Regions from separate parts of the Bradyrhizobium sp. SZCCHNS3016 genome, predicted to be linked through region 2. Evidence: predicted binding sites of a transcription regulator. Region 2 holds the regulator's gene; the other holds the start of a gene.
What was found. Region 2 encodes LexA, which represses DNA repair genes until DNA is damaged. Its sites were predicted from a motif close to TGTTCNNNNTGTGTTCNG; they were not measured.
Positions count from the first base shown of each region.

Region 1: QW881_RS01000 (ribonuclease T2) is a predicted target of LexA. The motif match lies at 7,337-7,354, and genes of this name have one in related genera.

Region 1 is NZ_JAUETE010000001.1:204,637-220,580, reverse strand. Features, by position in the region: gene QW881_RS01040 (DNA-binding transcriptional regulator) at 109-900, shown strand; gene QW881_RS01035 (bifunctional 3-(3-hydroxy-phenyl)propionate/3-hydroxycinnamic acid hydroxylase) at 970-2,493, shown strand; gene QW881_RS01030 (fumarylacetoacetate hydrolase family protein) at 2,524-3,375, shown strand; gene QW881_RS01025 (ABC transporter substrate-binding protein) at 3,458-4,663, shown strand; gene QW881_RS01020 (NAD(P)H-quinone oxidoreductase) at 4,682-5,674, shown strand; gene QW881_RS01015 (DUF3617 domain-containing protein) at 5,726-6,268, opposite strand; gene QW881_RS01010 (hypothetical protein) at 6,324-6,629, opposite strand; gene QW881_RS01005 (hypothetical protein) at 6,798-7,262, shown strand; gene QW881_RS01000 (ribonuclease T2) at 7,395-8,099, shown strand; gene QW881_RS00995 (23S rRNA (adenine(2030)-N(6))-methyltransferase RlmJ) at 8,235-9,095, shown strand; gene QW881_RS00990 (cold-shock protein) at 9,349-9,564, shown strand; gene QW881_RS00985 (porin family protein) at 9,841-10,476, opposite strand; gene uvrC (excinuclease ABC subunit UvrC) at 10,721-12,787, shown strand; gene QW881_RS00975 (GIY-YIG nuclease family protein) at 13,086-13,421, shown strand; gene pgsA (CDP-diacylglycerol--glycerol-3-phosphate 3-phosphatidyltransferase) at 13,677-14,294, shown strand; gene moaD (molybdopterin converting factor subunit 1) at 14,291-14,542, shown strand; gene QW881_RS00960 (molybdenum cofactor biosynthesis protein MoaE) at 14,580-15,044, shown strand; gene prmB (50S ribosomal protein L3 N(5)-glutamine methyltransferase) at 15,044-15,944, shown strand, end outside.
Region 2 is NZ_JAUETE010000007.1:134,746-150,689, reverse strand. Features, by position in the region: gene trpC (indole-3-glycerol phosphate synthase TrpC) at 1-188, shown strand, start outside; gene moaC (cyclic pyranopterin monophosphate synthase MoaC) at 191-685, shown strand; gene QW881_RS15555 (EAL domain-containing protein) at 838-3,549, shown strand; gene QW881_RS15550 (S41 family peptidase) at 3,791-5,125, opposite strand; gene QW881_RS15545 (alpha-hydroxy acid oxidase) at 5,546-6,682, shown strand; gene QW881_RS15540 (HAD family phosphatase) at 6,726-7,355, shown strand; gene QW881_RS15535 (hypothetical protein) at 7,571-7,918, opposite strand; gene QW881_RS15530 (hypothetical protein) at 8,099-8,758, shown strand; gene QW881_RS15525 (alpha/beta hydrolase) at 8,785-9,774, opposite strand; gene QW881_RS15520 (MBL fold metallo-hydrolase) at 9,787-10,719, opposite strand; gene QW881_RS15515 (LysR family transcriptional regulator) at 10,804-11,754, shown strand; gene glp (gephyrin-like molybdotransferase Glp) at 11,987-13,198, shown strand; gene lexA (transcriptional repressor LexA) at 13,405-14,103, shown strand; gene QW881_RS15500 (hypothetical protein) at 14,363-14,803, shown strand; gene QW881_RS15495 (hypothetical protein) at 14,893-15,150, shown strand; gene QW881_RS15490 (ComEC/Rec2 family competence protein) at 15,105-15,944, opposite strand, start outside.

The DNA of each region.
Region 1 (15,944 bases), on a different contig from region 2:
TCGTATCAGCTCCGCGCGGTCCTGCAGTAGACTGCCGCCCCTGCATCCGGCTCGCGTTCTCAAGACGGTATCGGCGGACGGAAACGAAGAACAGGGAGGATTTTCCAAGTGTCCAAGCAACGGACGCGATCTCCGCAAGCCCGTCCTGCGGAGGGTGTCCGCGCCTTCAAGCGGGGGCTCGACGTGCTGCGCGCGGTCAATCGGTCCGGGGGCATTCGCGCCGGCGACGTGGCGCGCCAGCTCGATCTACCGCGGCCCACGGTCTATCGGTTGCTCGAAACACTCGAGGAACTCGGCTATGTCGCGCGCAGCGCCAGCGACGACCGCTTCCGGGTGACGCGCCACGCATTGAGCCTCGGCGACGGCTATGATCCCGGCATCTTCATCTGCCAGGTCGCCGCGCCCTATCTCGCCGAGCTCAGCCGCAGCCTGATCTGGCCGGTCGATCTGTCGACTTATGAGAACGGCGCGATGGTCATCCAGGAGACTACGCATGCGCGCAGCCCGCTCTCGATCGACCGCAGCATGATCGGCAAGCGCCTGCCGATGCTGCAGACCTCGGCCGGCCGGGCCTATCTGGCCGCTTGCCCGCCCGCAGAGCGGGACATCATCATCAACCACCTGCGACGCATCGAGAATGCAGAGGACGTTTCCTTCCTGGCGCCCGAGCGGCTGCAGCGCATGGTGACGGAAACGGCTCAGCGCGGCTATGCAATCCGCAACGAGGGCGAATTCAATCCGAAGACATCGTCGATCGCGGTGCCGATCGTGCGGGGCGACGTCGTGTTCGGCTGCATTTCGATCATCTGGATCCGCTCCGCCATGACCCTCGAGGAGGCTGTCGCTCAGTACGCGGCCCCATTGCGCGACGCCGCGGCCGCGATCCCCGTCCAGGCCTGAGCGTCCGCTGCGCGGACAGTTTGCGACCGCGCCTTGAAGGTGCGAGGCGGTTGCGGAACAGATGCGGCCATGAGCAACATGGCTGCACATTCCGGAAGCTTCGACGTCGTCATCGTCGGTCGCGGGCCCGTGGGCTCGACGCTCGCCAACCTGCTCGGCCTGTGCGGCATCCGCACCCTGATCCTGGAGCGCGAAGCCAAGGCCTATCATTTGCCGCGCGCGGTGCATTTCGACGACGAATGCATGCGCGTGTTCCAGACCATCGGCCTTGCCGACGCCATCCTGCCCCACCTTACATTGAGTCCCGGCATGCGCTTCGTCGATGCCGAGGGACGGCTGCTGCTCGACTGGCCGCGCACCCCCGAGCTGACCTCGATGGGCTGGAATCTGAGCTACCGATTCCACCAGCCCGATCTCGAAAACGTGCTCAACAAGGGACTCGAGCGCTGGCCTCATGTCGAGCTGCGCACGCGCTGTGACGTCTTCGCGCTCGAGCAGGACCACAACGGTGCGCGCGTTCGCTATGAAGACCTCGGTACCGGCCGGCTCGTCGACATCTCCTGCGCCTATGTCATCGGCTGCGACGGTGCACGTTCGCTGGTGCGCCGCTTCATCGGCTCGGCGCTGGACGATCTCGGCTTTCACGAGCGCTGGCTCGTCTGCGACGTGCTGCTGAGGGAGGAGCGGCCCGATCTCGGCGATTTCAGCGTCCAGCACTGCAACCCGCAGCGTCCCGCAACCTATATTCGCGGCACCGGCAACCGGCGCCGGTGGGAGATCACGGTTCGTCCTGACGAGGACGCGGTCGAGATCACCCAACCGGCTCGCGTGTGGGAGCTGCTCTCGCCCTGGCTCCAGCCCGCAGAGGCCGAGATCGAACGCGCCGCCGTCTACACATTCCACTCCGCGGTCGCCCAGCAATGGCGCGGTGGACGGTTCCTGCTCGCAGGCGATTCCGCGCATCAGACCCCGCCTTTCCTCGGTCAGGGCATGTGTGCCGGCATTCGCGACGCAGCCAACCTCGCATGGAAGCTGGCCCATGTGATTGCCGGCAAGGCAACGCCTGATCTCCTCGACACCTATCAGAGCGAGCGCGCGCCCCACGTGCGCGAATTCATCGAGCTCGCGATACGGCTGGGCGGACTCATCAACACCAGGGCGGTCGAGGCGGCGCTCGCGACCGGCACGGCACAGGGCGACGGCCAGCTCAAGCTCGACGTGCAGAAGCCACTGCTCGGCCCGGGCCTTGCCGGCGGCGATCGCAGCATGACGGGAAAGCTAGCGCCGCAATTCCGCAGCCGTGATCTCGGCCGCAGCGACGACCGCGTCGGCTATCGCTTTGCGCTGTTGTGCCGGTCTGGCCTTGGTGCCGCGGTCATCGAGCAGGAACATGCTAGCTCGGCGGTCGCTGACGTCGCCATCATTTCCGGCGAGGAGGCTGGCGGCCTCGACGGTTGGCTCGACGAGCACGGCTTCGCCGCCGTGCTGATGCGCCCGGACCGCTACATCCTGGGTGCCGTGCAGAAGAGTGAGGATCTCGCCGCGCTGTTGTCCGGCCTCGCCGTCCTCGCGCCGCGGCCGAGCGCCGCCTGATCGTTTCCGTTTTGCTGAGAGGGTTCACGTATGAAGCTGGTTTCCTTTGTCATTGACGGGCGTCCCGGATACGGCGCGGTGAAGGGAGACGGTGTGGTCGACCTCGGCCGGCGCCTGCCGTCGAAGAGCCTGCGCGCGCTGCTCGAGGCGGATGCGCTCGGCCAAGCCGCCGCGCTGCTCACCTCCGAACAGCCCGACTATCCGCTCAGTGCGATCGCCTTCGCGCCCGTCATCCCCGATCCCGGCAAGATCATCTGCGTTGGCCTGAACTATCGCGACCACGTCGCCGAGACCGGGCGGGCCGTCACCGAGAAACCTGCGCTGTTTGCGCGCTTTCCCACCAGCCAAGTCGGCCATCTGCAGCCGGTCATTCGCCCTGGTGTCTCCGAACATTTCGACTACGAGGGCGAGCTTGCGCTCGTGATCGGGAAAGCCGGCCGGCATGTCCGGCGCGAGGACGCGCTCACGCACATCGCCGGCTATTCCTGCTACAATGAAGGCAGCATCCGCGACTGGCAGCGCCATACATCGCAATTCCTGTCGGGCAAGACCTTCGACCGCTCCGGCGCGTTCGGCCCCTGGCTGGTCACGGCTGATGAAATTCCCGACCCGTCGAAACTGACGCTGCAGACCCGCCTCAATGGCGAGACCGTGCAGCGGACCACCACGGATCTCCTCATCACCGATGTCCCCGATCTGATCGTCTATTGCTCGACGATCATGACCTTGCTGCCAGGGGACGTGATCGTCACCGGCACTCCGGGAGGCGTCGGCTTCAAGCGCACCCCGCCTCTGTTCATGAAGCCCGGCGATACGGTCGAGGTCGACATTTCGGGCATCGGCGTGCTGCGCAATCCCGTGGCTGCCGAACCGGCAGCCTGACGTCTCCGCCTCGCGGAGAACCGCGAGGCGCACCAATCAAACACGACAAAAAACCAAGTCTTCAAATCCGGGGAGGATCATCATGTCGCGCTGTCTCAGATCCAGCATCGCTGGCCTGCTGCTGCTTGCAGGCTCATCCGCGCAGGCCGAAATCAAAGGGAGTGCCATCCGTATCGGTGTGCTCACCGACATGACGGGCATTTTCGCGACCGCGATGGGGCCCGGCTCGGTGGACGCGGCACGGATGGCTGCAGAGGAATTTGGCGGCAAGATCAACGGCAGGCCGATCGAAATCATTCAGGCCGACCATCAGAACAAGCCGGATATCGCGGTCGCGATCGCCCGGCGCTGGTTCGAGCAGGACGGTGTGCAGGCGATCGCCGACGGCGGCAGCTCCGGCGCGGCCCTTGGGGTCCAGGAGCTGGTGCGTAGCAACGGCAAGATCTTCCTCATCTCGGGGGCCGGCGCCAACCAGCTGACCGACGAGGCCTGCGCCCCGACCTCGGTGCAATGGACGCACGACGCCTATTCGACCGCGACAGCCGTCGTGTCGGGCATCATGCAGACCAGCAAGGAGCCGTGGTTCTTCATTACCGGCGACTACGCGTTCGGCCATTCGGTCGAGGCGACCGCGCGCGCCCGCATCGCCGAGCTCGGCGGCAAGGTCGCCGGCAGCGTCAAGGCGCAGCTCGGCACGCCGGACTACGGCTCCTTCCTGCTGCAGGCCCAGGCCTCCCGCGCCAAGATCCTGGCGCTCAACGTTGCCGGCGACAATGCCACAGCCATCAAGCAGGCCGAGGAATTCGGGCTTGCGGCCCAGGGCATGAAGATCGTGCCGATGTCGTTCCAGAACGTGGACATTGAAGCCATCGGCCTCAAGGCGACGCAGGGCGATCTCATCGTCACCAGCTTCTTCGAGGATGCCTCTCCCGCCGCGCGCCGCTTCTCCGACGCGTTCTACGCGCGCCGGAAGGCGATGCCGTCACAGATACAGGCCGGGGTCTATTCGGCCGTGCGGCACTATCTGCAGGCGGTGAAGAATGCCGACAGCGACGACGGCGCAAGCGTGATGGCGAGGATGAAGGCGACGCCGGTCTCGGACGCCTATGCGGACCACGGCCAGATCCGCGACGACCAGCGCATGGTGCACGAACTGTATCTGGTCCAGGTCAAGACCCCCGCCGAATCGAAGGGCCCCTGGGACTTCGTCAAGCTGGTGACGAAGATCGCCCCCGATCAGGCGTTTCGCCCGCTCGACCGCAGCAAGTGCAGCCTGGTCGGTAAGTGAGCACATGAGCGACCAAGCATGATTCCGGACGATCAGCGCGCCGTCATCATCACCGCCGCGGGCGGCCCGGAGGTCCTGTCGGAGCGACAGGACTGGCCGGTCCCGCGCCTCGGACCAGACGATGTGCTGATCGAGGTCGCAGCCGCCGGCATCAACCGTCATGACTGCAACCAGCGCGCTGCCGGGCCGTCGCGGGAGCCCAATCCCGTGCCGGGGTTGGAAGCCTCGGGGCGCATCGTGGCCTGCGGCACCAACGTTCCCCGGGAACGGCTGGGTAAAGCGGTGATCGCACTGACCGACGGCGGCTCATACGCGCAATACGTCGCCACCGATCAGCATCTTGCCCTGGACTTGCCGAGCGGCCTCGACTGGATCCAAGGCGCCGCCCTGCCCGAAGCGCTGTTCACGACCTGGTTCAATTTCTTCGAGCTGATGCGCATGGCGCCCGGCGAGACCGCCTTGATTCATGGCGGCAGCAGCGGCGTCGGCACGATCGCGATCCAGCTCCTGCGCGCGCTGGGTCATCCCGTCATTGCCACCGCCGGCACCGCAGAGAAGCGCGCCGCGGCGCTCAGGCTCGGCTGCAGCGCCGTGTTCGACTACGCCGATCCTGATCTCGCCGAGCAGATCCGCGCGGCGACGGGGACGCGCGGTGTCGACTGCATCCTCGACACCTCCGCAGGCGCTCACATCGCGCAGGACCTTGCGGCGCTCGCAACGGGCGGACGGATCGCCCTGCTCTCAGCCGGACATGGGAACGAGTTGGCGGTGCCGCTGCGGGGCCTGATGGCGCGCCGGGCCAGCATCACCGGCGCATTCCTGCGTTCGACGGCACTGGACCTCAAACGACGCATCGCGGCCGACCTGCGGCAACGCGTCGGGCCCCTTCTCGGGACGGCCATTCGGCCGCACATCGACAGCACCTATCGCTTGTCTGAGGCGGCCGATGCGCACACCCGAATGGAGACGAGCCGACACATCGGGAAGATCGTGCTTTGCGTCCGCGAATGAGCGACGATCCATGTCTCTGCGCTCGTGCCGCCAAACGCAACGGCCGCCCGCCTACTGCTTGGCGCCCGGAATGAGGTTCTTCAGCTTGTTCATGTCCTTGATGTTCATCTTCACGCCACCGGGCATGACGATGTCGCCGGGCTTCTGGTCGGGCTTGCAGGCGCCGAGCCACTTCGCCTCGATGGTCACCGCGGTTTCCTTGGCGGCTCCGGCGGCACCGCCCTGGATGCGCGAGGTGGTCTTCACCGTGTAGGCAGAGTTGAAGTCACCGGTGATGTCGGCATGCGAGGTCGTGTTCATGCCGCCGAAGCTGCAGACGGCATCACTGACATAGCCGGTTGCGGTCTTCTGGATGTCCTGCTTGGAGCAGACCTGCTGCGCCATCGGCGAGGCCATGTTGTTCATGTCCCTGTCGGTGGTCTCGTCGGTGCAGTGCTGCATGGTCATCTCCGGCAGCTGGCCGCCGGACCTGACCATCTTCAATTCCCACAGGCCCGCCTTGCGCACCGGCAGCTCGACCGCCTGTGCGGTGCCTGCGGCGCCGCACAGCACGCCACAGCAAAGCAATCCGAAGGTGAAGCGCAGGCGTGTCATGGTTCGGTTCCGGGCTTGATGGCGACCGGCGGACCGATGACGCCGAATCGTGGCGTTAGTACAGCGTCCGCAGCGGCCGCTGCGCCGAGCCATAGGGCACCCAGCGGCAGGCGAACGAGACGTAGCCGCCGTAGCGCGCATCGACGGCGCGGAACTTCGCGACCTTGCCGTAGGAGGCGCAATGATCGACCGCGAGCTGACGCGCATCCGTGCGCTGGGCCAGCTGGTAGGCGATGATGCCGCCGGTGTCGTTGCCCTTGAAGGGCGGCACCACGTCGGCGTGGGCCGATGCGGCAGCCAGCAGCATCCCAACGGCCACGAGGCCTGCAGTCTTCACGAATCCGGCCTTCAGCGTCCGCATTGCATTCTCCTCGATCTGGCGTGCCATCCTAAAGGTCCTGTGCGGTCAAGAAAAGAACACCAGCCTCGCGTTAACAGGACTAATCGTGGAGTGTTGCCGCGTTGCACTTGACCTCCTGTGGCCGCCGCGGCACGGTCCACGCTCCCGGATCAGCCTTGCGGACGGCCCATGCGCGACTTCAGCTCACCTTTCAAGATGTTCGGCGCCGCTTGTGGCGCGCTGCTTGCCGCCATTGTCGCCACCGCCCCGGCTCAGGCCGCCAATCCGCTCGAGATGAACTTCTGGCTGTCCGGCCCGAAATATGAAGGCCGGGTCGCGCCTTGCGAGGCGGCCATTCCGACCATCGTCTCGCGGTTCCAGGACAAGGAGAGCACCTTCTGGAATTCCTCGCTGACGATCACCGGCGTCGCCAATGTTCATGAGATCGCCTTCCGCCCCTGGCAGTCCGACAATATTCCGCGCCGCTTCTGCACCGGCAGCGTGATGATCAGTGACGGCAAGGCGCGCACCGTCAACTTCTCGATCATCGAGGATGGCGGCTTCGCCGGCTATGACCAGGGCGTCGAGTTCTGCGTCGTCGGCCTCGATCGCAACTGGGCCTTCAATCCGGCCTGCCGCGCCGCCAAGCCCTGATTCGACTTTGTCGGACCATCGGCCGCTCGCGCGGGCGGCCGGCTGACGAATGGCTGCCTCGGGGCAGCCATTTTTGTTCTTGAAATGTTCCAGCGCGCTGCTAGGCTCCTGGCATTGTCCGGGGAGTTCGCCATGTTCGATTGCCTGCGCCGACCTGCCGTCCTGTTGTCCAGAACGATCGCCTGCTTTGCCCTCTTGCTCGGTGTGCTCACGGCTGGCGCCGCCGAGGCGCAGGACCGCCGCCAGAATGCGCCGGGCGCGTTCGACTTCTACGTTCTCTCGTTGTCGTGGTCGCCCTCGTACTGTGCCGAAGCCGAGGAGCGCGGCGGCCGCGGCAACCGGTCCCAGCAGTGCGGCGGCCGACCTTACTCGTTCGTCGTGCACGGGCTGTGGCCGCAATACGAGAACGGCTACCCCGAATATTGCGAGCAGCCGGCGCCGCGCCTGCCGCGCAACATCATGACCTCGATGCTCGACCTGATGCCGGCGCCGGGCCTGATCTACAACGAGTGGGACAAGCACGGCACCTGCGCCGGCCTGTCCGCGAAGGCCTACTTCGAAATCATCCGCAAGGCCCGCGCCGCCATCAAGATCCCGCCGGAATTCCTCGATCTTGCGGAGGCCAAGACGGTGGCGCCGGGGGCGGTCGAGGAGGCCTTCATCAAGGCCAACCCCAAGCTCACGACATCGGGCATTGCCGTCACCTGCAACCGCACCAGGCTGAGCGAGGTCCGGATCTGCCTGTCGAAGGATCTGGAGTTTCGCAACTGCGACGAGATAGACCGCCAGGCCTGCCGGCGCGACGAGGTCAACATGCCGCCGGTCCGCGGCGGCTAGCGACTGCCGAATTGGGCGACCGCAGTGCGTCGGCCTGCGGCGCCTCTCGGCGCGGCGCTGATCCGATGCTCTCTGGATCCATCCGGCGCATCGACGGGGTACCCTTTTGACGCGGAACGGCGTAACTCGTGCCGCATGAACTACCGACACGCCTTTCACGCCGGCGGCTTTGCCGACGTCATCAAGCACATCGTGCTGACGCGCATCCTGGTCTACCTCCAGGAGAAGCCCGCTGCGTTCCGGGTGATCGACACCCATGCCGGCGCAGGCCTGTACGATCTCACCGGCGATGAGGCCATCCGCAGTGGCGAGTTCCTCACCGGCATCGCTCGCGTGCTGCAGGCGCGCTTCTCCGAGCAGGCCTATGCACTCTTGTCGCCCTATCTCGACATCATCAGATCGTTCAATCCGAAGGCCGAGCTGGTTGCCTATCCCGGCTCGCCGCTGATCGCCCGGGCGCTGCTGCGGCCGCAGGACCGCATGACCCTTTGCGAGCTCGCACCGATCCCCCGCAAGCAGCTGATCGATCAGTTGCGCCGCGACACCCAGGCCCGCGTCGTCGATCTCGACGGCTGGGTCGCCCTGCCCGCCTTCGTGCCGCCGAACGAGCGCCGGGGCGTGGTGCTGATCGATCCGGCGTTCGAGGCCAAGGATGAGTTCGAGCGGCTCGCGGACCGCTTCGCTGCGGCCTTCGCAAAGTGGACCACCGGTATCTACGTGCTCTGGTATCCCGCCAAGAGCCGGCGTGCGACGGAAGAGCTGACCGATCGCGTCGCGGCGCTCGCGGCCGCGGCCAAGCCACCGGGCAAGGTGCTGCGGATCGAGTTCAGTGTTGCGCCGCAGATCGAAGGCGAGGCGCTGACCTCGACCGGGCTGCTGATCGTCAACCCGCCCTGGACATTGCATGACGAGTTGAAGCTCATCCTGCAGGAACTGCAGAAGCCGCTCGGCCAGGGCGGCGCGGCGCGCTTCCGGATCGAATTCCCCAAAGCTTGAAACGGCGACTGGTCGAAAAGCCGTAGTCAATCGGCGCGGAACCGTATTATTGTGTCTGATTGTAAGACTGGCTTTACGTTCCGCTTCCGCGAATGGTTGCGGCGGGGTGATCAAGGCCTAACAAGATCCAGACGATCCGGCGTGGCGAGCGCTGGGCGTTAAGGTGGCCAACGCTTTCCGATCAAAGTGATGTCCGGTCGGACGCTGCGCAGAGCGCGCAGTGGAGGAAGCATTGCGGGGGAGGAGTTTCCCGATGGCCATGACTGGGACGGTCAAGTTCTTCAATGGTGAGCGCGGCTACGGCTTCATCAAGCCGGACGACGGTGGACGCGACGTGTTCGTGCACATCACGGCGGTGGAGCGCGCGGGCCTGAAGGATCTGACCGAGGGACAACGGATCAGCTTCGAGGTCGAGCCGGACAAGAAGGGCAAGGGCCCGAAGGCGGTGAACCTGGTCCTGTCGTCTTAGGGCGAGCCCGCCAGGCGACGGTTCACGCACCAGCGTGAGACTGCAGCCGCGGGCGCCTCGACGGCATCTCATTCGTTCGTTTGGAAGCTGCCGGCAGCGCCGCCGGCTCGCATGCACAGCATTGCCGGCTCGTACGTGCAGGCCGCGCGCGATGATGCATGCCTCCAGATTGCACGGAGCGCTACGACAAAAGGGACTACGACGAAAAAATCCCGGCCGCGCGAGCGGCCGGGAGGTTGTCGTTCGACGTTTCTTCTTCCTATTCCCTCGTTGCCATCAGAAGTGGAAGTTGATGCCTGCGCGCACAACTCCAAACCGATAGTCGTTCTTCGCCCCCGTGATCACGAAATTGCTGCTGTCGAGATCGACGTAGAGATACTCGATCTTGGCGGTCCAGTTCTGCGCCAGGCCGAACTCGGTGCCGGCACCGAGCGTCCAGCCCACCGTGGTGTGCGATTCCGAAAGACCGAAGGTCTCGGCGCGCAGGCCGCCAAAGGCGAGGCCGCCGGTGCCGTAGAACAGGATGTTGTTGAAGGCGTAGCCGGCGCGGCCGCGCAATGTGCCGAACCACGGGTTCGAGAACTTCCACGGCGCGAAGGTGTCGTTGGCGCCGGTCAGGTTGATGTCGCCCTCGGCGCCGAACACCCATGGGCCGTTCTGCCAATTGTATCCCGCGGTCAGGCCGCCGGTGAGACCGGACGGCTTGGTCGGATTGTTGCCGACGGTGCCCCATTCGTAGCCCAGCGTGCCGCCGAGATAGGGGCCGGCCCAGCTATAGGCGTTGAGGGGCTGGTTCACGGTATAGGGCGCGCCGCGCCCATAGCCGAGATCGGCCGCCTGCGCCGAGACCGATCCGAGAGCCGCCGCGCCCAAGCCCGCCGCGGCGGCAGCACCGACCAAGAACCTGTTCATCGCTCACTCCACGCAACTCGCCGTCACCACCCGGAGCATGCGCCGCGCGACTGTGCTGCGCGGGCCGACGTGGTTACGGAACTCTCGCTTCTTTCGTGAGCATTTATCGAGAGTTTTAGGTTAAGCCGTTGTTAAGCCGGGTTACCCGGCCATTAACGTGCTTAACGAAGCGTTACCGCCCTGCCCTGTGCATGGCGCCATCGCAAGCTGGCGAGGCGGCGCGGCAGCGCTTAATTTGTTGGACATGACCACCCACAGCTCCGACCCATCCAAGGCGCCGACGCCCCCGAGCCGGCGTGGCGCCTCTGCCGACCTGCCCCCCGAGGCCATCGACACGCCCGACCTCGATCCCGCCGCCCCGGCTGCGGACGAGGACGATGACGGCCGGCTGCCGGAGCTGGCCGAGGAGAGCCTGGAGGCGGTCGGCGAGGGCCCGCTGGCGATCGGCCATGCCGCGATCGAGAACGCGGTGCGGCTGGCGCCGACCTCGCCCGGCGTCTACCGCATGCTCAACGCAGCCCATGACGTGCTGTATGTCGGCAAGGCCAAGAACGTCAAAAAGCGGCTGTCGTCCTACGCCCGCGCCAACGCGCCGCTGCCGGCGCGCATCCTGCGCATGATCGCCGCCACCGTGACTGTCGAGATCGTCTCCACCACCACGGAGACCGAGGCGCTGCTGCTCGAAGCCAACCTGATCAAGCAGCTCAAGCCGCGCTTCAACGTGCAGCTGCGCGACGACAAGTCGTTCCCCTACATCCTGATCACCGGCGACCATTGGGCGCCGCAGATCCTCAAGCACCGCGGCGCGCAGTCGCGACCCGGGCGTTATTTCGGACCGTTCGCCTCGGCCGGCGCCGTCAACCGCACCATCACAGCGCTGCAGCGCGCCTTCCTGATCCGCTCCTGCACCGATTCGTTCTTCGAGAGCCGCACCCGCCCCTGCCTGTTGCACCAGATCCGCCGCTGCGCGGGTCCCTGCACCCAGGAGATCGACTTCCCCGGCTACACCGAGCTCGTGCGCGAGGCGACCGACTTCCTGTCCGGACGCAGTCAGGCCGTGAAGGCGCTGCTGGCGACCGAAATGGAGAAGGCGTCTGGCGAGCTCGAGTTCGAGACTGCCGCTGTCTATCGCGACCGCCTCGCGGCGCTGTCGGCGATCTCCTCGCAGCAGGGCATCAACCCGCGCACCGTCGAGGAAGCCGACGTGTTCGCCATCCACCAGGAGGGCGGCTATTCCTGCGTCGAGGTGTTCTTCTTCCGCACCGGCCAGAACTGGGGCAACCGCGCCTACTTCCCGCGCGCGGAGAAGAGCTATCTGCCGGAGGAGGTGCTGTCGGCGTTCATCACGCAGTTCTACGACGACAAGCCGCCTCCGAAGCTGATCCTGCTGTCGCACGAGATCGAGGAAGCCGAGTTGCTCGCCGAGGCGCTGTGCGTCAAGGCCGGCCACAAGGTCGAGGTGTCCTGCCCGAAGCGCGGCGAGAAGAAGGACCTGGTCACCCATGCGCTGACCAATGCGCGCGAGGCGCTGGGCCGCAAGCTCGCCGACACCGCAACGCAAAGCCGGCTGCTGGAGGCGATGACCACAACGCTCGGCCTGCCGCAGGTCCCGAAGCGCATCGAGGTCTACGACAACAGCCACATCCAGGGCACCAACGCGGTCGGCGCGATGATCGTCGCCGGCCCCGACGGCTTCATGAAGAACCAGTACCGCAAGTTCAACATCAAGTCGGAAGGGCTGACGCCCGGCGACGACTACGCCATGATGAAGGAGGTGCTGCAGCGCCGCTTCAAGCGGCTGGTGTCGCCGTCGGAGAAGGATGTCGCACGCGCGGCCAAGGAGGACGACGTGCCGCAATGGCCCGACCTCGTCATCATCGACGGCGGCCGCGGCCAGCTCAATGCCGTCCGCGAGATCTTCACCGAGCTTGGCGTCACCAACGTCGCGCTGATGTCGGTCGCCAAGGGCCCCGATCGCGACGCCGGCCGCGAGACGCTGTTCATCCCGGAGCGGGAGGCGATCAAGCTCGAGCCACGCGACCCCGTGCTGTATTTCATCCAGCGGCTGCGCGACGAGGCACATCGCTTCGTCATCGGCTCACATCGCAAGCTGCGCAAGAAGGACATCCGCGAGGCCGGCCTGCAGGAGATCCCCGGCATCGGTCCGTCGCGCAAGCGCGCGCTGCTGCACCATTTCGGCACGCTAAAGGAGATCGAGCGCGCCTCGATCGCCGACCTCGGCAAGGTGCCCGGCGTGAGCGCCGAGAGCGCGCGGAAGATTTTCGAATATTTTCACAGCAACGCGGGTTGAGGCTGCGACCTCCCGATCCGGCGCAAGCCCGGCTCTCTCGGCCCGTTCATTTCGGGGGAGCCCGCAGCGAGCCCGGAATCCATACTCACAGGCGGCGTGGGGACCGGACCCGTTGTGGCGCTCACCCCCGCATCATCCAGACAATCGTGGTTATGGATTCCGGGCTCGCGGTACGCGCGCCCTGGAATGACGGAGCGGCCGGGCCCGCCGCCTCCCGACGGCGATGCCAGCACGCAGAAAGTATTTTACCCGGATAGAAATATCCGATATACGCCCGGGTGATAATCAGGAGCCCGTCATGACCCCCGACCAGCGCAAGGTGGCCGTCGCCGCCTACAAGGAGCGCAAGAGCCCTGCCGGCATCTTTGCCGTCACCTGCGCCGCCACCGGGGAGCGCTGGATCGGCTGCGCGCCGGATCTCGACAAGATCCAGAACCGGCTGTGGTTCACCCTGCGCCAGGGCGGCCACCGCCGCGGCGGGCTGCAGGCGGCGTGGACCGCCCACGGCCCTGACGCGTTCAGTCTTGAGGTGATCGAGACGTTCGATGAGGAGACGCTGGCCTATGTCCGCGACCGCGTGTTCGCGGAACGCCAGGCGCATTGGTGCGCGGTGCATGGCGCGGAGGCCATCTGAGGCTTCCGCTCAAGCATTCGCCCGGCTGTCACCGCACTGCAATAAGGTCGCGGCCACGCGTCGCGGCCGCCGATCTGGGCACTGGCGCGACCGCGTCCGGTTGCTTAATGAAGCGTTGCGGCTCGCGTTGCCTCGCGCGCGAGAGTTCCTATCTCCGCAAGGCTTTGTTGCGATTTGCGTCATATCTGCGTCATCCTGTCCGGGCGGCTCGGCTCGAAGGTTGACGTTCGCACGGCATCAGTATTGGTACACCGGATGAATATTGCGACCACACGCGTGCCCAGCAAGACGTCGACGTCCCTGCCGAACATCCTGACCTATACGCGGATCGCCGCGATACCGGTCGTGGTCGGCTGCATCTACGCGCAGTCGATCATGGACTATCCGCTGTGGCTGCGCTGGGTTGCGGTCGCCGTGTTCATCGCCGCCGGCGTCACCGACTATCTCGACGGCTACTACGCCCGCATCTGGAACCAGCAATCGGCGTTCGGCCGCATGCTCGACCCGATCGCCGACAAGCTGCTGGTCGCCTCGTGTCTGCTGATGCTGGCCGCCGACAACAGCATCCATGGCTGGACCCTGTGGGCCGCGATCGTGATCCTGTGCCGCGAGATCCTGGTCTCGGGCCTGCGCGAATATCTCGCGGCGCTGCGCGTCAGCGTGCCGGTGACCAAACTCGCGAAGTGGAAGACCACCATGCAGCTGATCGCGATCGGCTTCCTGCTCGCCGGCGAGGCCGGTGACATGGTGGTACCGGTGGTGACCATGACCGGGATCGTGCTGCTGTGGGCTTCGGCGATCTTCACGATCTACACCGGCTATGACTATTTCCGTGCCGGCATCCACCACCTCATCGAGGAAGATTCGCGATGAAGGTGAAGTATTTCGCCTGGGTGCGCGAGCGCATCGGCAAGGCCGAGGAGACCATCGAGCCGCCGGCGGATGTCCGCACGGTCAGCGAGCTGATCGCCTGGCTCAGCGCGCAGGGCGAGGACTACGCCTATGCGTTCGAAAAGCCCAAGGTGATCCGCACCGCCATCGACCAGACCCATGTGCAGCCGGATGCGGCCATCGCCGGCGCCCGCGAGATCGCGTTCTTCCCGCCGATGACCGGCGGCTGAGGCCGAGCGCCGGACCGGCAGACCAGGACACGGCATCATGACCGCGATCGTCACCGTCCGCGTGCAGCACGAGGATTTCGACACCGCCGCCGAGATCGCGGCGCTCAGCCATGGCCGCACCGACATCGGCGCCGTCGTCAGCTTCTCCGGCCTGTGCCGCGGCAACGACCATGACACGCCGATCAGCGCGCTGACGCTCGAGCACTATCCCGGGATGGCGGAAGCGGAGATCATGCGCCATGCCGAACAGGCGATGACGCGCTGGCCGCTGCAGGGTCTGACCGTGATTCACCGATTCGGCCGGATCCGGCCGGGCGAGAACATCGTGCTGGTGGTGACCGCGTCGAGCCACCGCCAGGCGGCGTTCGAGGCCGCGGAGTTCCTGATGGATTATCTCAAGACCAACGCGCCATTCTGGAAGCGCGAGGAAACCGAGGACGGCGGCAGCTGGGTCGAGGCCAGGAGCCACGATGACGCCGCCGCAGCGCGCTGGACAAGGTGATGGCGAAGACGGTCAAGACGGCAGCGCCGCGCAAGGCGGCGGCACTGAGGCTGCCGAAGGTCAATGCGGGCGAGCTGGTGAGCCTGCTCGACTACCTGCGCTACGCCGTGAGCTGCTTCCAGAACGCCGATCTGGTGTTCGCGCACGGCACCACCGATCCGGTGTCCGAGGCCGCCTTCCTGATCGGCGAGGCGCTGCATCTGCGCCCCGATCAGTTCGAGACCTTCGTCACGGCCCGGGTCACCGCCGCCGAGGGCAGGCAAATCCTCGACCTGATCACCGCCCGAATCACCACGCGCAAGCCGGCGGCGTATCTGGTCAACAAGGTCTATATGCGCGGCCTGCCGTTCTATGTCGACGAGCGCGTCATCGTGCCGCGCTCGTTCATCGGCGAGCTGCTGGAGACGCATTTCGGTGGCGCCGAGGGCGACGGCACCTCGCTGATCGACGATCCCCTGGCGGTCGACAGCGTGCTCGACCTCTGCACCGGCTCCGGCTGCCTCGCGATCCTCGCGAGCCGCCACTTCCCGAATGCAGTCATCGACGCCGTCGACATCTCCAAGGACGCGCTCGCCGTCGCGGCGAAGAACGTCGCCGCCTACGACCTCGGCGAGCGCATCTCGCTGCACCGCGGCGACCTGTTCGCCCCCCTCAGCCAGCGCCGCTACGACCTGATCATCACCAATCCGCCCTATGTCGATGCCGAGGGCATGGCCGGCTTGCCGCGGGAATGCCGCGCCGAGCCGGCGCTGGCCTTCGATGGCGGCGCTGATGGCCTCGACATCATCCATCGCATCCTCGGCCAGGCGCGCGACCACCTGACCGCCGAGGGCGGGCTGTTGTGCGAGGTCGGCCGCGACCGTCCGCAGATCGAGGCGGCGTATCCCGACCTGCCGCTGC
Region 2 (15,944 bases):
TGGTCCCGAAGGAGCGTCTGCTGGTCGGCGAGAGCGGCATCTTCGCGCCGGCCGATCTCGCGCGCCTGGCGCGCGTCGGCATCCAGACCTTCTTGGTCGGCGAGAGCCTGATGCGGCAGGCGGACGTCACAGCGGCGACCCGCGCGTTGCTCGCGCGCGATGCCGCCTCCGCCAGCGCGGCTGAGTGACCATGTCCGACAAGTCACCCGGCGCTCCCGCCCTCACCCACATCGATGCTCGTGGCGAAGCCCGCATGGTCGACGTGTCGGACAAGGCTGCAACGGAGCGCACGGCAACAGCCGAAGGCCGCGTGGTGATGAGTCCCGCGACGCTCGAGCTCATCATCTCCGGCAACGCCAAGAAGGGCGACGTACTCGGCACGGCCCGCATTGCCGGCATCATGGCCGCCAAGCGCACATCCGAGCTCATCCCACTGTGCCACCCGCTGGCGCTCTCCAAGGTCACCGTCGACATCACCCCCGACGCTGCGCTGCCCGGCTGCATCGTCAGTGCAACCGTCAAGGTCACCGGGCCGACCGGCGTCGAGATGGAAGCCCTGACGGCCGTGTCCGTCACCTGCCTGACGATCTACGACATGATCAAGGCCGCCGAGCGCGGCGTGCGCATCGAAGGTATCCGTTTGACCGAGAAGATCGGCGGCAAGTCCGGGCACTATCGCGCCTGAAGGTATTGGAAAACCAAATACAACTTCGAATTAATTGTTCGCTAACTCAACTTCCTAACCTCACTTCCATAGCGGGCCTATAGCAATGGTTGTGGGAGGGACATCGTAGCGGTTCCATCCCGAAGCGCCTATCGCAAGCGTATTCAGGACCGATGACGACCAACGCTAGTCCACGGAATGCCCTCAGAGCTTCGACCGACCGCGGTGGACCCATTCGCTGGCTGGTCGGCGGAGGCCTCGTGCTGATTGCAGCCATCGCGATCGGCACGACCATCATGGCCGACAGTTTCCGGGAACGCGCGCTGAACAGCGCGACGCGCGAGCTGGAGAACACCGTCCTTCTACTGGCGCGTCATTTCGATCAGCAGATGGAGGATCTCGGCGCGATCCAGCGCGATCTCGCCAACTACGTCCGACAGAACCATATCGACACTGGCGCCCGCTTCAAGGAGCAGATGGGAAGCGCCGCCGTCAATGCCATGCTGAAGGACAAGCTGAGCGCGGTGACCTATGTCGGCGGTCTGAACATCTTCGACTCCGACGGCAACCTGATCAACTCCGGAGCGGCCTGGCCGGTGCCGCCCGTCAATATTGCCGATCGCACCTTTTTCAAGCGGCTGAAAGCTGATCCGACCGCGCCGCAATTGCTGATCGAACCGGTCGTGGGCCGGATCACCGGCACATATGTCGCGGTCATCGCCCTGAAGCTGACCAGTCCCAACGGCGAGTTCCTGGGCATCATCGGCCGCAGCCTCGAACCCATCAATGTCGAGCGGTTCTTCGCCTCCGTCGCGCTCGGGCCCGACGCGGCGATCTCGATGATGCATCGCGACGGAACCCTTCTGGCCCGACATCCACGCCACGAGGGCATGCAGAACCAGAACTACAAGAGCGCGCCGATCTTCCGCCAGATCCTGGCCGGCGATGGCAACACCACGGGCATTTTCAGCAGCCCCGTCGACGGCGAGCACCGCATCGGCGCATCGCACCGGCTGACGAGCTATCCCTTGATCGTGACCGCGACGACGACGGTCTCGGCGGCGCTCGCCGACTGGCGCGAGCAGATGCGCTTCCTGATCGCCGTCGGCGTGACCTCGGTGCTGCTGATCGCCGGCATGCTCTACGTCGTGGTGCGCCGGTTGATCAGCGACCACGACGCCTCCAGCCGCCGCTTGACGCTGGAGAAGGAACGGCTCGACAAGGCCGTCAACAACATGACCCAGGGCCTCCTGCTGTTCGACGCATCGGAGCGCCTGGTCATCAGCAACCAGCGCTACGTCGACATGTACGGCCTGTCTGCCGACGTCGTGAAACCAGGCTGCACGTTCCGCGAGTTGATCGCGCACCGCAAGGCGACCGGCTCGCTCGCGGGCGACGACGGCGAATATGCCGATGCGGTGCTGCGCGACATTGGCCGCAAGACCTCGCAGATCATCGAGACCACGGACGGTCGCTGGATCCAGATCGTCAACGAGCCGATCGCGGGCGGCGGCTGGCTCGCCACTCACGAGGACATTACCGAGCGCAAACGGTCCGAGGAGCAGATCACGCATCTGGCGCACTATGATGCCCTGACGGATCTGCCGAACCGCACCCTGTTTCACGAGCGCCTCAAGGAGGAGCTGACCGGCGTCCCCCAAGGCCGGCGCCTCGCGCTGCACTACATCGACATCGACGAGTTCAAGGGCGTCAACGATTCGCTCGGCCACCTCGTCGGCGACGAGCTGTTGAAATCCGTCGCGGCGAGCCTGAACGCCTGTGTCGGCACCACTGGATTCGTCGCCCGCCTCGGCGGCGACGAGTTCGCCGTGGTTCAGACGGCCATCCGCAACCGCGAGGACATCGAACAGCTGATCGAGGATATTCTCAGCGCGATCCGCGCCCCGCGCTACTGCCTCGGCCATCAGCTCACCGCCGACGCCTCGATCGGCGTGGCGCTGATCCCCGAGCACGGCACCGATCTCGACCAGATCATGAAGAACGCCGATCTGGCGATGTACGCCGCCAAGGCCGCGGGACGGCGCACCTGGCGCTTCTTCGAGCCCGAGATGGACGCCCAGGTCAAGGCGCGCCACCAGCTCGAGGTCGACCTGCGCCAGGCCATCGCCGACGATCGGCTCGAGGTCTACTACCAGCCTTGTCTGAGCCTGCAGGACGACCGCATCGTCGGCTGCGAGGCGCTGGTGCGCTGGAAGCATCCGACCCGCGGCACCGTCTCGCCGGCCGAGTTCATTCCGATCGCCGAGGACACGGGCCTCATCAACCTGCTCGGCGAACGCGTCCTTCAGGTCGCCTGTACCGAGGCTGTGAGCTGGCCGGACGACATCCGGCTCGCCGTCAACGTCTCGCCGGTGCAGTTCAAGAGCGGCACCCTGGCGCTCAAGGTCGCGAATGCGCTTGCGACCTCCGGCCTGCCGCCGCATCGGCTGGAGCTCGAGATCACGGAAGCGGTGCTGATCCGCGACGACGACGCGCTCGACACCCTGCACCAGTTGCGCGCGCTCGGCGTCCGTATCGCGCTCGACGATTTCGGCACCGGCTATTCAAGCCTCAGCTACCTCCAGCGCATTCCGTTCGACAAGATCAAGATCGACCGCTGCTTCGTCCAGGACATCACCGAGAGTGAGGGCTCCGCGGCGATCGTCCAGGCCGTGGTCAACATCGCCGCCATCCGCAAGATGTCGACGACCGCCGAGGGCGTCGAGACCGAGGCGCAGCGCCAGGTGCTGAAGCGGCTCGGCTGCTCGGAGATGCAGGGCTATCTGTTCAGCCCTCCGAAGCCCGCAGCCGACGTGGGGCAATTGTTCGCCGCGCAGCGCGCCAATCCCTCAACCGGCCGCCATTCGCGCCCCAACGCCGCGTGAGCCAGTTCCGAACCGATAAATACCGTTGCAATTTGAGGCTTTTCCACAAGCCAGATTCAAACCCTGCCGACCGGTCGTCCCTTGAAGTCCACGGCTCCGCCATGATCTACGGGACACAGACGGACATACTCCATGTCCGCTTGTACACGCTGGTCGAAAACCACGGCGGGACGGCCTCAGGGCCGCCCCGTCGGGTGTGAGCATCGAGCGTCGCAAGCCGCGCACCCGCCCACTTCGCAGATCAGTTCGGCACTGCCGCCTTGGCGCGGACGTCGGCGTTCACCGTGACGCCCCGCAGCACGTTGAATGCGGCGTGCAGCGCCTTGTCGTCCTTCTCGTCGGGCGGAACGTAGGACTGCGAGCCGGTCTGCTCGGTGCCGTCGGGCGCCGAGAGATGGCCGCGCATGCCGGCCTCACCCTTGAGATCGCCGCGATCCTTCAGCTCGTCCGGCACGTCCTGCTTGACCTCGATGTCCGGCGCGATGCCCTGCGCCTGGATCGAGCGTCCCGACGGCGTGTAGTAGCGCGCCGTGGTCAGCGCCAGCGCGCCATTGCCGGCGCCGAGCGGAATGATGGTCTGCACGGAACCCTTGCCGAACGAGCGCGTGCCGACCAGGGTTGCACGCTTGTGATCGTGCAGCGCGCCCGCCACGATCTCCGACGCCGAGGCCGAGCCGCCATTGATCAGCACCACGAGCGGCTTGCCCTTGGTGAGATCGCCGCCGCGTGCGGTGAAGCGCTGCGTCTCCTCAGGATTGCGGCCGCGGGTCGAAACCACCTCGCCTCGCGAGAGGAACGTGCTGGAGACCGACACCGCCTGATCGAGCAGGCCGCCCGGATTGTTGCGCAGGTCGACCACATAGCCGGCGAGCTTCTCCTGCGGAATGTCCTTGGAGATGCTGGCGACGGCCTTGCGCAGGCTCTCGGTGGTCTGCTCGTTGAAGGATGTGATGCGGATATAGCCGATGTCGCCGCCTTCGGTGTGATAGCGGACCGGGCGCACCTTGATGATCTCGCGCGTCAGCGTAACGTCGAGCGGTGCGTCCTTGCCCTTGCGCATGATGGTAAGCTTGGTCTTGGTGTTGACGCCGCCCTTCATCTTGGCGACGGCCTGCTCGAGCGTCAGTCCCTGCACCGCCTCGCCGTCGATCTTGGCGATGAGATCGCCCGAGAGAACGCCGGCCTTGGACGCGGGCGTGTCATCGATCGGCGCGACGACCTTGACCAGGCCCTCCTCCATGGTGACCTCGAGACCGAGTCCGCCGAACTCGCCGGACGTGGTCTCCTGCATGTCGCGCCAGGACTTGTCGTTCATGTAGCGCGAATGCGGATCGAGCGAGGACACCATGCCGTTGATGGCGCCTTCGATCAGCGCGGGATCGCTCGGCTTCTCGACATAGTCGGCGCGAACACGCTCGAACACCGCGCCGAACAGATTGAGCTGCGAATAGGTGTCGGCCATGCCGGCCGCGGCCTTGGCCTTCGCAACGAGTTGCGCGCCGTCGGGACCCGTGACCATCAGGGTTAGCCCGACGCCGGTCATCGTGCCCGCCAAGAACAGCCAGTTTTTCCGCATTGTTTGCTTCCCGAGCGTTTGTTGGATGGCCGGCCGATCTAAAGGGTCCGCACGTATCGCCGGCGCGATTTGTGTTGCGAACACACACCACATTTCCGGTTTCTTCAAGGCCGATATTGCGCCGCCGTACCGGGGCCCGACCGCCGGCGCTCGCATCCGAAATGGACGTTCACAGGCTGAAATCAAGATCAAGGCTGCGCCGGCGCCGGGCCCGGCTGAACATACCCCGTCTTTCACGGACACCCATGATCACAATTCGACGAGCCGTGTACCACGCCGCGATTCGATGGCCTGGGCCTGCGGGGCGCCGCTCCCTGCGCGCGCCCGGAAGCTCGAGTTCGGAATGGCTTGCTCCCGGCCCGCTCGATGGGCAATGCTCCGCGGCAAAACCGCAAGCATGACAGTCGCTGGGAGGCAAACATGAACCAACGGACCCCGATCGAGGCCGGGTGGCGGAACGTCGAACTCGGCTCGAGCGACGAGAAGTTCCAGAACCTGCACGAACTCATCCGCAAGGCGCGCGCCCAGCTCAACCAGAACGCCTGGGACTACATCATCGGCGGGGCCGAAACCGAGACCACGCTGCGTCGGAACCGGATGGCGCTCGACGAGATCGCGTTCCGTCCGCGCGTGCTGCGCGACGTGTCCAGGGTCGATGCCTCGGTCGAAACTTTCGGACGCAAGCTGCGCCTGCCGGTGGTCATGGCCCCGGTCGGTGCGCTCGAAATCTTCGATCCGGCAGGGGCGGCCAGCGTGGCCCGTGGGGCGGGCCGATTCGGAGCGGCGCACATGCTGAGCTCGGTGTCGGAACCCGGGCTGGAGAAGACCGCCGAGGCCGCGCCCGACGCGCTGCGAATCTTCCAGCTCTATGTCCGCGGCGACGACGCCTTCGTCGAGGACTATGTGAGCCGGGCGGTCGCCAACAGCTACACCGCGTTCTGCCTGACCGTCGACACCGGCCATTACAGCCGGCGCGAGCGCGACATCGCCAAGCGCTACGTCCGCGAAAGCCGGCTGCGCGCGACCGGCGGCGACCACCAGAAGGCGCTGAGCTGGCACACCGTCAAGCTGATCAAGGACAAGTTCAAGCTGCCGCTGATCATCAAGGGCATCGCGACCGCCGAGGACGCGCAGATTGCGGTCGATCACGGCGTCGACTGGATCTACGTCTCCAACCATGGCGGCCGCCAGCTCGACCATGGCCGCGGGGCCATGCATGTGCTGCCGGAGATCGTCGCCGCCGTGAAGAGCCGGGCAAGGATCATGGTCGACGGCGGCTTCTGCCGCGGCACCGACATCGTCAAGGCGATCGCCTCCGGCGCCGACCTCGTCGGCATCGGCCGGCTGCAATGCTGGGCGCTCGCCGCGGCCGGCGAGGACGGCATCCTGCGCATGCTCGAGCTGCTGGAGGACGAGGTCATCCGCGCGCTCGGCCTGCTCGGCATCACCTCGTTCGCCGAACTCAACGGCTCCTACCTGCATCCGGCAACCGCCACCAACCAGCCGAGCGTCGTCAGCGCGTTTCCGCTGGTCGACATCGAGCCCTACCGTTATTGAGGCGGAGGCCCTTCCGTTCAACGCCAGCCATCGACGCCCCTCCATGCCCTCCTCCGCTCTCCGCCCCGGCGACGCCGACGCGCTGCTGTTCGATCTCGGCCGCGTCGTCATCGACATCGATTTCGTCCAGGTCGTCTCGCGCTGGGCCGCGCATGCCGGCTGTCCGGCGGAGCACATTGCCGCCCGCTTCGTGCGCGACGAGATCTACCACGGCCATGAGCGCGGCACCGTCTCCGACGCCGACTTCTTCGCCAACCTGCGCCGGCAGCTCGGCATCGACATCACCGACGCGCAGTTTCTCGAGGGCTGGAACGCGATCTTCGTCGGCCCGATGCCGGGCATCGTCCCGCTGCTCGCCCGCGCGGCGGAGAAACTGCCGCTCTATGCCTTCTCCAACACCAACCAGCCGCACATCGATCACTTCTCGCCGCGCTACGCCGACCTGCTTGGTCACTTTCGCGAGATCTTCCTGTCGTCGTCGATCGGCCTGCGAAAGCCGGATGCCGAGGCGTATGATCACGTCGTGCAGGCGATCGGCGTGCCCGCCGGGCGCATCCTGTTCTTCGACGACCTCGCTGAAAACATCTACGGCGCGCGGGCCAGCGGGCTGCAGGCGGTGCTGGTGCGCTCGACGGCCGACATCGCCGCGGCGCTGGAGGCGCTCGGGATCTGATCGCGTCGCGCAAGGGTGCGTCATGGCCAGCGGCGTGACGTTCTGAAAGGCTGCGCTCGCAATGACGGTGCCCACTCATGCAAGATTGTTCTCGCGACACGATGTGCCCGAGCTTTGCTGCTCTCATCTCACCCTCCTCCAATCGGAGGGCGCAGGGAATGCCGGGCTGCTGGCCGCAACCCATGGCCCGCCTGCAGAAAAAAAGCAGGCGGCAGTCACCACAGGTCCAGCCGACATCCGGCATTCCCTGCGCGATGGTCTTCACGTTTATACGCGATCTCCCCGGTGCCCGGCTTGTTGGCCACCGTCGCCGTCGGGATCATCATCACCCGCCGGCTTGGCATCAGCTTCGGGATGCCAGGACCACGCGACTTCACGTCCGCGCCATGCCGTTCGTCCGCGTGCCATCCGAGCACGCTGCGGCACGTCGCGGCCACCGCATCCCGCGCTCCACGTCCGTGACGATCGCGAAGCGCCCCTCCTGTCGAGCACGGGACCAAATCAGCATAGCAGATTTTTCCGAAAAAGCGAATCCTAAATTCGACCGCCGGCAACGGCGCCATCCGGCCCGTCTCCCGCCACATCCGCTGGTCGCAGACGGCCCGACCGCCTAAGCTGCCCGCTCTACACGCCCCGCGGCCCGGAAGAACCGAATGCCCCTCGACATCATCTGTTTGCGTGATCGGCCCGACCTGATCCCGCGCGTGTTCTCGCCCGAGCTGGATGCCATCTGGCCGGAGTTCATGCGGCAGGACCGGACGGCGACGTTGTACTATGATCCGCCAGTGTTCGACCAATATGCGGACTGCGCCTACGTGGCGCTCGCCGGTGACGAGGTGGTCGGGCGCGCGTTCGCCGTCCCCTTCACCTTCGGCATCGAGGGCCGCCGCACGCTGCCGGATGCGGGCTGGGACGAGGTGATCCGCTGGGGTCACGAGGACCGCCTGCTGGGACGGCGGCCGACGACGATGAGCGCGCTGGAGATTGCGCTGCTGCCGAAGGCGCGCGTGGCCGGCAGCTCGCTCGCCATGCTCGCGGCTCTGAAAGGCTGCGCACGCGCCAAAGGTTTTGCCGAGCTGTACGCGCCGGTGCGGCCGAACCAGAAACATCTGGCGCCGCGGACGCCGATGCGCGCCTATCTCGATCAGCGGCGCGAAGACGGCCGATTGGTCGATTCCTGGCTGCGCACGCACCTCGGCATCGGTGGCGAGATCGTCAAGATCGCGCCGTGCTCGATGACCATCGTCGGCACGCTCGCCGAGTGGTCGCAATGGACCGGCGTGACCTTCGATCGCTCGGGTGAGATCGAGGTCCCCGCTGCTCTCGTGCCCGTGCTCGCGTCGGTCGAGCACGACCATGCCGCCTATGTCGAGCCGAATGTCTGGATTCGGCATCCGCTCTAACGCGGTGCAGGCCGTCCGCGCGACGATCAACGCGCCGGCACGACGCGCTCGTCCAGAAATCCGATCACCGCATCGAACGCCTGCCGTCGATTCCGCTCCATCAGGATCATGTGCGTGCCCTGCCCGATCTCGACCAGCCGCTTGTACGGCGCGCTCACGAGACGAACGAACAGGTCGTGCGCCACGTCGAAGCGGACATCCACATCCCATTCCGCCGAGAGCACGAGAACAGGGCAGTCGATCGTGCTGGGATCGTAGATCGGCTGGTCCACGGTCCAATGCTCGCGCACGTCCTGAACCGCGCCCGAAGGCGCGCGGATCGCGCCGGGGTACGGCGAGTCCGGATCGGTCGCGAGCGTCGCCTCCGCCCAGGACTCGAACCAGCCGTCCGGAATCAGCTTGTCCCGCGCCTGCTCCGGAGCGGCGCCGCGCCACGCAGCCTCGAACGCGCGCGGGCTGACGATCCGATAGGCGCCGAGCGGTCCGCCGGCGTCGATGCGCAGCGGCTCGCTGGACAGCCAGAGCGGCGTCACCAGGATCACCTTCTCGAGCTTCGCGCTCGCCGCGCTCGCGAACATGCCCGCGACGGTGGCGCCCCAGGACATGCCGAGCACGTTGGCGCGCGGGACGTCGCGATGCCGGCAGATGAAGTCCACCGCCGCGCCGAAATCGTCCACGGCGGTCCGCGCATTGACCAATGGAGATCCCTCCTCGGCCGCCCGCGACATCTCCGGCGGCCGGCTGGAACCGCCATAGCCGCGCGCATCGACGGCCCAGACATCGTAGCCGGCCTGCGCCAGGACATCCATGAAGGAGGCGCCACCAACCGCGACGTCGAACAGGCTAGCGGATGAAAAGGTGGCGCCGTGCATCATCACCAGCGTGCGCTCGGCCGAGAACCGTTGCACGTCATGCCGGCGCTTGTTGATGAGCTGAAGCTGGACATCGGACACCGGGCCTTCGATCAGGCGGCGCTCGGAAACGATGCGCGAGGAGGACGTTGCGTTCTCGGTCATGGTCACCTCGGATCAGGCGAAGTGCCACGCGAACCGGTCGCCGTCGCGGCTGATCCGCCCGGCCGAGGACTCGGCGAAGTGGGTCGTGAACACGAGGGAGCCGGTCTCGGCGGCATGGTTCATCGCCCATCGGCGTGAGGTCCGCGCCGCATCCGGGAATTCGCAATAGACCGAGTTCCAGTCCGGACGCGCGACCTGCAGCGGATGATGCATCACGTCGCCCCAGAACAGCGCGCGCTCGCCACGTGAGCTGAAGCTGATGCAGGCGTGATCGATGCTGTGACCGGGGCTCGGCAGAAAACGGAAGCCGTCGACGACCTCGCTGCCATCGACCGTGATCTCGCGCGCGAGGCTGGCCTCGACGATCGGTAGCACGCTGTCTTCGTAGACCCCTGGCATCGGTGGATGCAGCATGGGGCCAAGTCCAGCTGCGTCCCTGATCCCGGCGTCCGAGCCGTTGCCGGCCGAGAGTGCGGCGACATAGGCGCGCTCGCGGCCTGAGAAGATGTGCTGGGCGTTGGGAAACACCGGCATCCAACGGCCATCGGCAAGCTGCGTATTCCAGCCCACGTGATCGGCGTGCAAATGCGTCATCAGGACGAGGTCGACATCGTCAGGGGCGACGCCGGCTGCCCGCAGCCGGTCCAGAAACGGCTCGTTCAGGCGATGCAAGGCGGCCGCGACTGGTCGCTCCTTGTCATTGCCGGTGGCCGTGTCGATCAGAACCACCCGCTCCGGCGTCCGTACCAGCCAGCTATGGATGCTCAGGCGCAACGATCCCGTGCGCGGATCGACTGATCCCGGCTCGAACCGGCCGCGTTCCCGGGCAATGCTGGCGGCGTCCACACCCGGAAACAGAAACTCCCCCTCGACCGCATCGAGGCCGATCTCGAAGATCCTGGTGATGATGGCGTCCCCGACGCGATAGGTCGTGATGTCCTGCATGTTTGGCGGCCTCGATCCGAACGGTAGTCTTGTCTGGGCCGAGATCTACGACTAGGTCATACATTCCTCAAATCGATCCAACTCATGCAGTCCATCGACCACTTCGATCTTCGCTCCTTCGACCTCAATCTGCTGGTCGCATTCGACGCGCTGATGCAGGAGCGCAGCGTGACGCGCGCGGCGCGCCTCAAGGTGGGGCAGCCGGCAATGAGCCATACGCTGTCGACGCTTCGCGTGCTGCTGCAGGATGAGCTGTTCGTCCGCGTCGGCACGATCATGCAACCGACGCCGCGGGCGGCGGCTCTCGCCGGGCCGGTTCGGGCGGCGCTGGGGCAGATGCAGGCTGCGCTGCACGCCGCACCGGGGTTCGACCCGGCGACCGAGCAGCGCACCATCCGCTTGGGATTTTCAAGCGAGGTCGAGCTGCTGCTGATCCCCGAACTTGCGGCGGCGCTCCGTCGCTCGGCGCCCGGAGTGCGGTTTCTCAGCCGGCCGACTGAACGCAACGAGGTGCATCGTTTGCTCGACGATGGCGCCTTGGATGTTGCGGTCGGCTGCTTCGAGGCCGTCGCACAGCGGCACAGATCCCAGTTCCTGTTCGAGCAGGCTCTGAGCTGCGTCTACAATCCAAAGCGCATCGCGATGAAAACGCCGATCAGCCTCGCCGACTATCTGTCGCTTCCCCACGCGCTGGTGACGCTGACCAACAGCCTGCAGGGCTGCCTGGAGGCGGCGCTTGACGAGATCGGGACCGAGCTCAACGTGGTCTCGGCCTCCTCGGATTTCCTCAGCGTGCTGGCGACGGTGGCCGCGTCAGCGGTGATCACGACGATACCGACCAGGATGGCAAAGCTCTACGGGCCGCGGTTTGGGCTGACGCTCTGTCCCGCGCCGTTGAAGCTGCGGCTGCCGGCCGTCTCGATGGTCTGGCCGCTGCAGCTCGATCGTGATGCAGCATCGGTCTGGCTGCGGAACATGGTTGCGGATATCCTGCACACGACCGAGCGCGCCGCCTGTCGCGCGGCTGCTGGATAGAACGCGGGGCGGGAGCTAATCGGAACGGCGCATCGGCCAACGCCTTGGCACTGCGGTCGACCTTCTGCGCACTGATTGCAGGGTTACTCGCGCGATCGTGAGGCAGCGGCCCGGACGCGGCCAACATCAGACGATCAGAAGGCAGGAAGCGGCCTGAGCCCTTGGCCGAGCCGTGCGCGTTCGGTTAGAAGGCGACTCATTTGATCTGCCGTCTCCGTCCGAAGGAACTCTCATGGCCCTGATGCCGGTGTCTGATGCGTTGTCCGCCGTGCTCGCCGGCGCCGAGCCGCTGGCCGAGGAGCTGGTGACGCTGGACGAGGCCCATCACCGCATCCTGGCCCGCGACCTCGCGGCGCTGCGGACGCAGCCGCCCGAGGCGATGTCGGCGATGGACGGCTACGCCGTGCGCGCGGCGGACGCAGCCCAGGCCAAGGTGCGGCTGAGGGTGATCGGCGAGGTCGCGGCGGGGCGGCCGTTCGATCGCGTGGTCGGACCCGGCGAGGCGGCGCGCATCTTCACTGGTGGCGTTGTCCCTGAGGGCGCCGACGCGGTGGTGATCCAGGAAGACACGATCGCCGAAGATGGCCACGTCGTGATCACCGAGGCCGCGATCAAGGGCCGGCACATTCGGCCCGCGGGCGTCGACTTCCACCAGGGCATGGTGCTGCTGAAGGCGGGCCGCCGGCTTAGCGACCGCGACCTGTCGCTGGCGGCCAGCATGAATCATCCGGCACTGCCGGTGCGGCGCCGGCCGAAGGTGGCGCTGCTCGCCACCGGCGACGAGCTGGTGATGCCGGGCTCGACGCCCGGCCCGGGCCAGATCGTCTATTCCAACGGCTACGCCCTGCGGGCGCTGGTGCGCAGCGAGGGCGCGACACCGATCGATCTCGGCATCGCCGCGGATACGATGGAGGCCACGATCGCCGGGATCCGGCGGGCGCGCGAGGCCAAGGCCGACATCCTGATCACGACCGGCGGCGCCTCGGTCGGCGATCACGACCTCGTCAAGCAGGCGCTCGAAGCCGAGGGCGTCGAGATGGCGTTCTGGAAGATCGCGATGCGGCCGGGCAAGCCGATGATGCACGGACGGCTCGGCGACATGAGGGTGATCGGACTGCCCGGCAATCCGGTGTCGTCCTATGTCTGCGCCATCCTATTCCTGGTGCCGCTGATTCGGCGGCTGCTCGGCCGCGACGAAGCTCGCATGCCACGCGAGACCGCCCTGCTCGGCCGCGAACTCGGGGCCAACGATTCGCGCGAGGACTATCTGCGGGCGCAGCTCGAGGAGCGCGCCGACGGCACGCTGATCGCAACGCCGGTGACCCAGCAGGATTCGTCGCTGCTCGGCAATCTCGCGCTCTCGCAGGCGCTGGTGATCCGGCGGGCGTTTGCGCCGAAGGCCGCCGCCGGCAGCCCGTGCGAGATCCTGCGCCTGCCGAGCTAGGCCGTTTCCCCCGGCAAAGCCCGGTCCGTTCACTACAATTTAAGGATTGCGGAACACACATCGAACATATAGTGTCCGTTCATGATTTGTTTTTAGTATGTTGCGGGCGACGCGATGATGGTCCGACTCCAAGGCGCTCTCAGCCGGTTTGTGCTCAAGGCGCAGCTCCTGGACTCGGACGACAACAAACTGGGGACCAGGTCGAGATGCTGACGCGCAAACAGTACGAACTTCTGCGGTTCATCAACGAGCGGCTCAAGGAAGCCGGCGTGCCGCCGTCCTTCGACGAGATGAAGGATGCGCTCGATCTGCGCTCGAAGTCCGGCATTCATCGCCTGATCACGGCGCTTGAGGAGCGCGGCTTCATCCGCCGGCTGCCCAACCGCGCCCGCGCGATCGAGGTGATCAAGCTGCCCGAACTGTCACAGGCCGCCAACAACCGCCGCGGCTTCACCCCATCGGTGATCGAGGGCAATCTCGGCAAGGTGCGCACCAGCAGTCCCGCGCTGGACGATGGCGAGCGCCCCGTCGCGGTGCCGGTGATGGGCCGCATCGCCGCCGGTACCCCGATCGAGGCGCTACAGACGCGCAGCCACACCATCAGCGTGCCCGCCGACATGCTCGGCAACGGCGATCACTATGCGCTCGAGGTGCGCGGCGACTCCATGGTCGATGCCGGCATCCTCGACGGCGACATGGCGCTGATCCAGCGCAACGAGACCGCCGACACCGGCGACATTGTGGTAGCGCTGATCGACGATGAGGAAGCGACGTTGAAGCGCTTCCGCCGCCGCGGCGCATCGATCGCGCTGGAGCCGGCCAACACCGCCTACGAGGTGCGCATCCTGCCGCCGAACCGGGTGAAGATCCAAGGCAAGCTGGTCGGGCTGTATCGCAAGTACTGATCGCGGACGCGATCGGTCGACCGGCGACGGGCGCACGCGCTTCGCCGCCGATCGAAATTGGTCACGCGCGAATGCACCTCAGGATGTGCAGCGCGGCATGCTCAAACGCTTGTGATCGCCCGCGGGCGCACGCGGTGCAGATCAGCGCAGAATTGCCGTGAAGCGCGCGCTAACATCACCATCGATGTCCACTCTGATAGAGGCCTGCGCCTGTCCGGGGGGAGCGTGGGTCGGCTATCTCTCAACGAGGAGCGATCCGATGTGTGACTACAGCCTCCATGCGGTTGCGTCCCGTCCCGCCAAGGTCGGCGAGACGTTGATCTCGACGACGTTTCGCGGCACCGCCACCCGCGGCTTCGCCCTCGAGAGCGAGCCGACCGTCGCAGTCTGCATGCTGCCCGGCACCGAGTTGGCATTTGTCGAGGACGTCCGCTACGACAGCCGCTGGCTCTGGACCCGGACGATCCGCGAGCGCGTCGCGAAGTTCAACAGCATCGAGACGCACATCCCCGATCGCCATCACGACGCGATCGAATTCGCCGACGGCCGCCACGTGCTGGTGACCCAGCTCTGCGAGGGCCAGCGCGTCACCGTGCTGCAATTGCCGGTCAGCAAGCAGCCGGCCGAGCGCCGCCCGGGCGTGGCGGAGGACGTTCCGGCTTCGCAGGCCACACCGATTCGCCGCATCAGCATTACCTGAGCGCCTGCGCGTCCGCATTTCTCTCGACATCGCATCGAATAGGAACGACATCCCTCGGCCGGCATTGTGTGCCGGGGGAGCTTGCCGCCGTGGTCAACAAGATCGATTGGAACAAGGCCGACCGGATCACCGAGCCCGGCCGCTACATGCTTGCGTTCGGATGGCTGACGGTCACGGCTGATGACATCGCCATCTGGCAACGATATCCGGGCGCTGCGTTTACGCTGGTCGAAGGTCCCTCGCTGTTCGATGCACCCGACGACACCGAGTATCATCTCGGCACGTTCGAGCTGTCCGGCGCTCAATCCTGCTCGCCCTGCTCCGTCTCCGGCGGCGTCGCGTCCTGAAGCCGCGACACCGGCGCACGCGGCGTCAGCGTCGTGTCGAACTCGCCGGCCTCGGCGGGCGCCGGCCACCACGGGCGGTCGGTGCCGCCGGCGCGCACCGGCGTGACGGAGAAGCCGGTGCCCCGCTGCACCAGCATCAAGGCGCCCTGCTGCTGCAGGCGCTGGCGATCGATGACGGCCGCCGCGCAAGATGACGGCGCGGCGCGCGCGGTGACAATCAGCGCGGCACGGGCGCAATCATCTTCGAGCGCCTCGGCGCGCAGGGTCAAGGCGGCGAATCGGCCGTCGGCCATCGCGACCACGCAGCCCGCCTCGTCGCAGGAGACGCCATCGGCGAGCGATGAATCCGCCGGCAGCCGGGCATCGGCGTCGGCCGCGAGCCACTCCTTGGTGGCGAACACGTCCTTGCCGGTGCGCATCACCTGCAGGCGTCCGTCACGGCCGCGCACCGCCACCGCGCGCCCATCGCCGGCGATCAGGACGTCGGGCAGCGGCGTCGTGGCGGCCCACGCGGTGGCCACCACGAGCCCGACGGCGCCCGACCAGCGCAGCGGTGTGCGCAGCAGGCCGATCAGGATGACGCCGAGGCTGGCCAGGATCAGCGGACCGATGCCGAAGCCCGGGATGCGCCCGACCGCGCCGGGCAGCGCCGCCACCCAGCGCGTCACCGCGATCATCCAGTCGATGCCGAGGCCCATCAGCGTCCACCAGGGACCGTCGAGCCCGAACGGCGCCGCCAGCAGGCCGAGCAGTCCGGCGGGCATCACCAGCACCGAAACCACCGGCATCGCCGC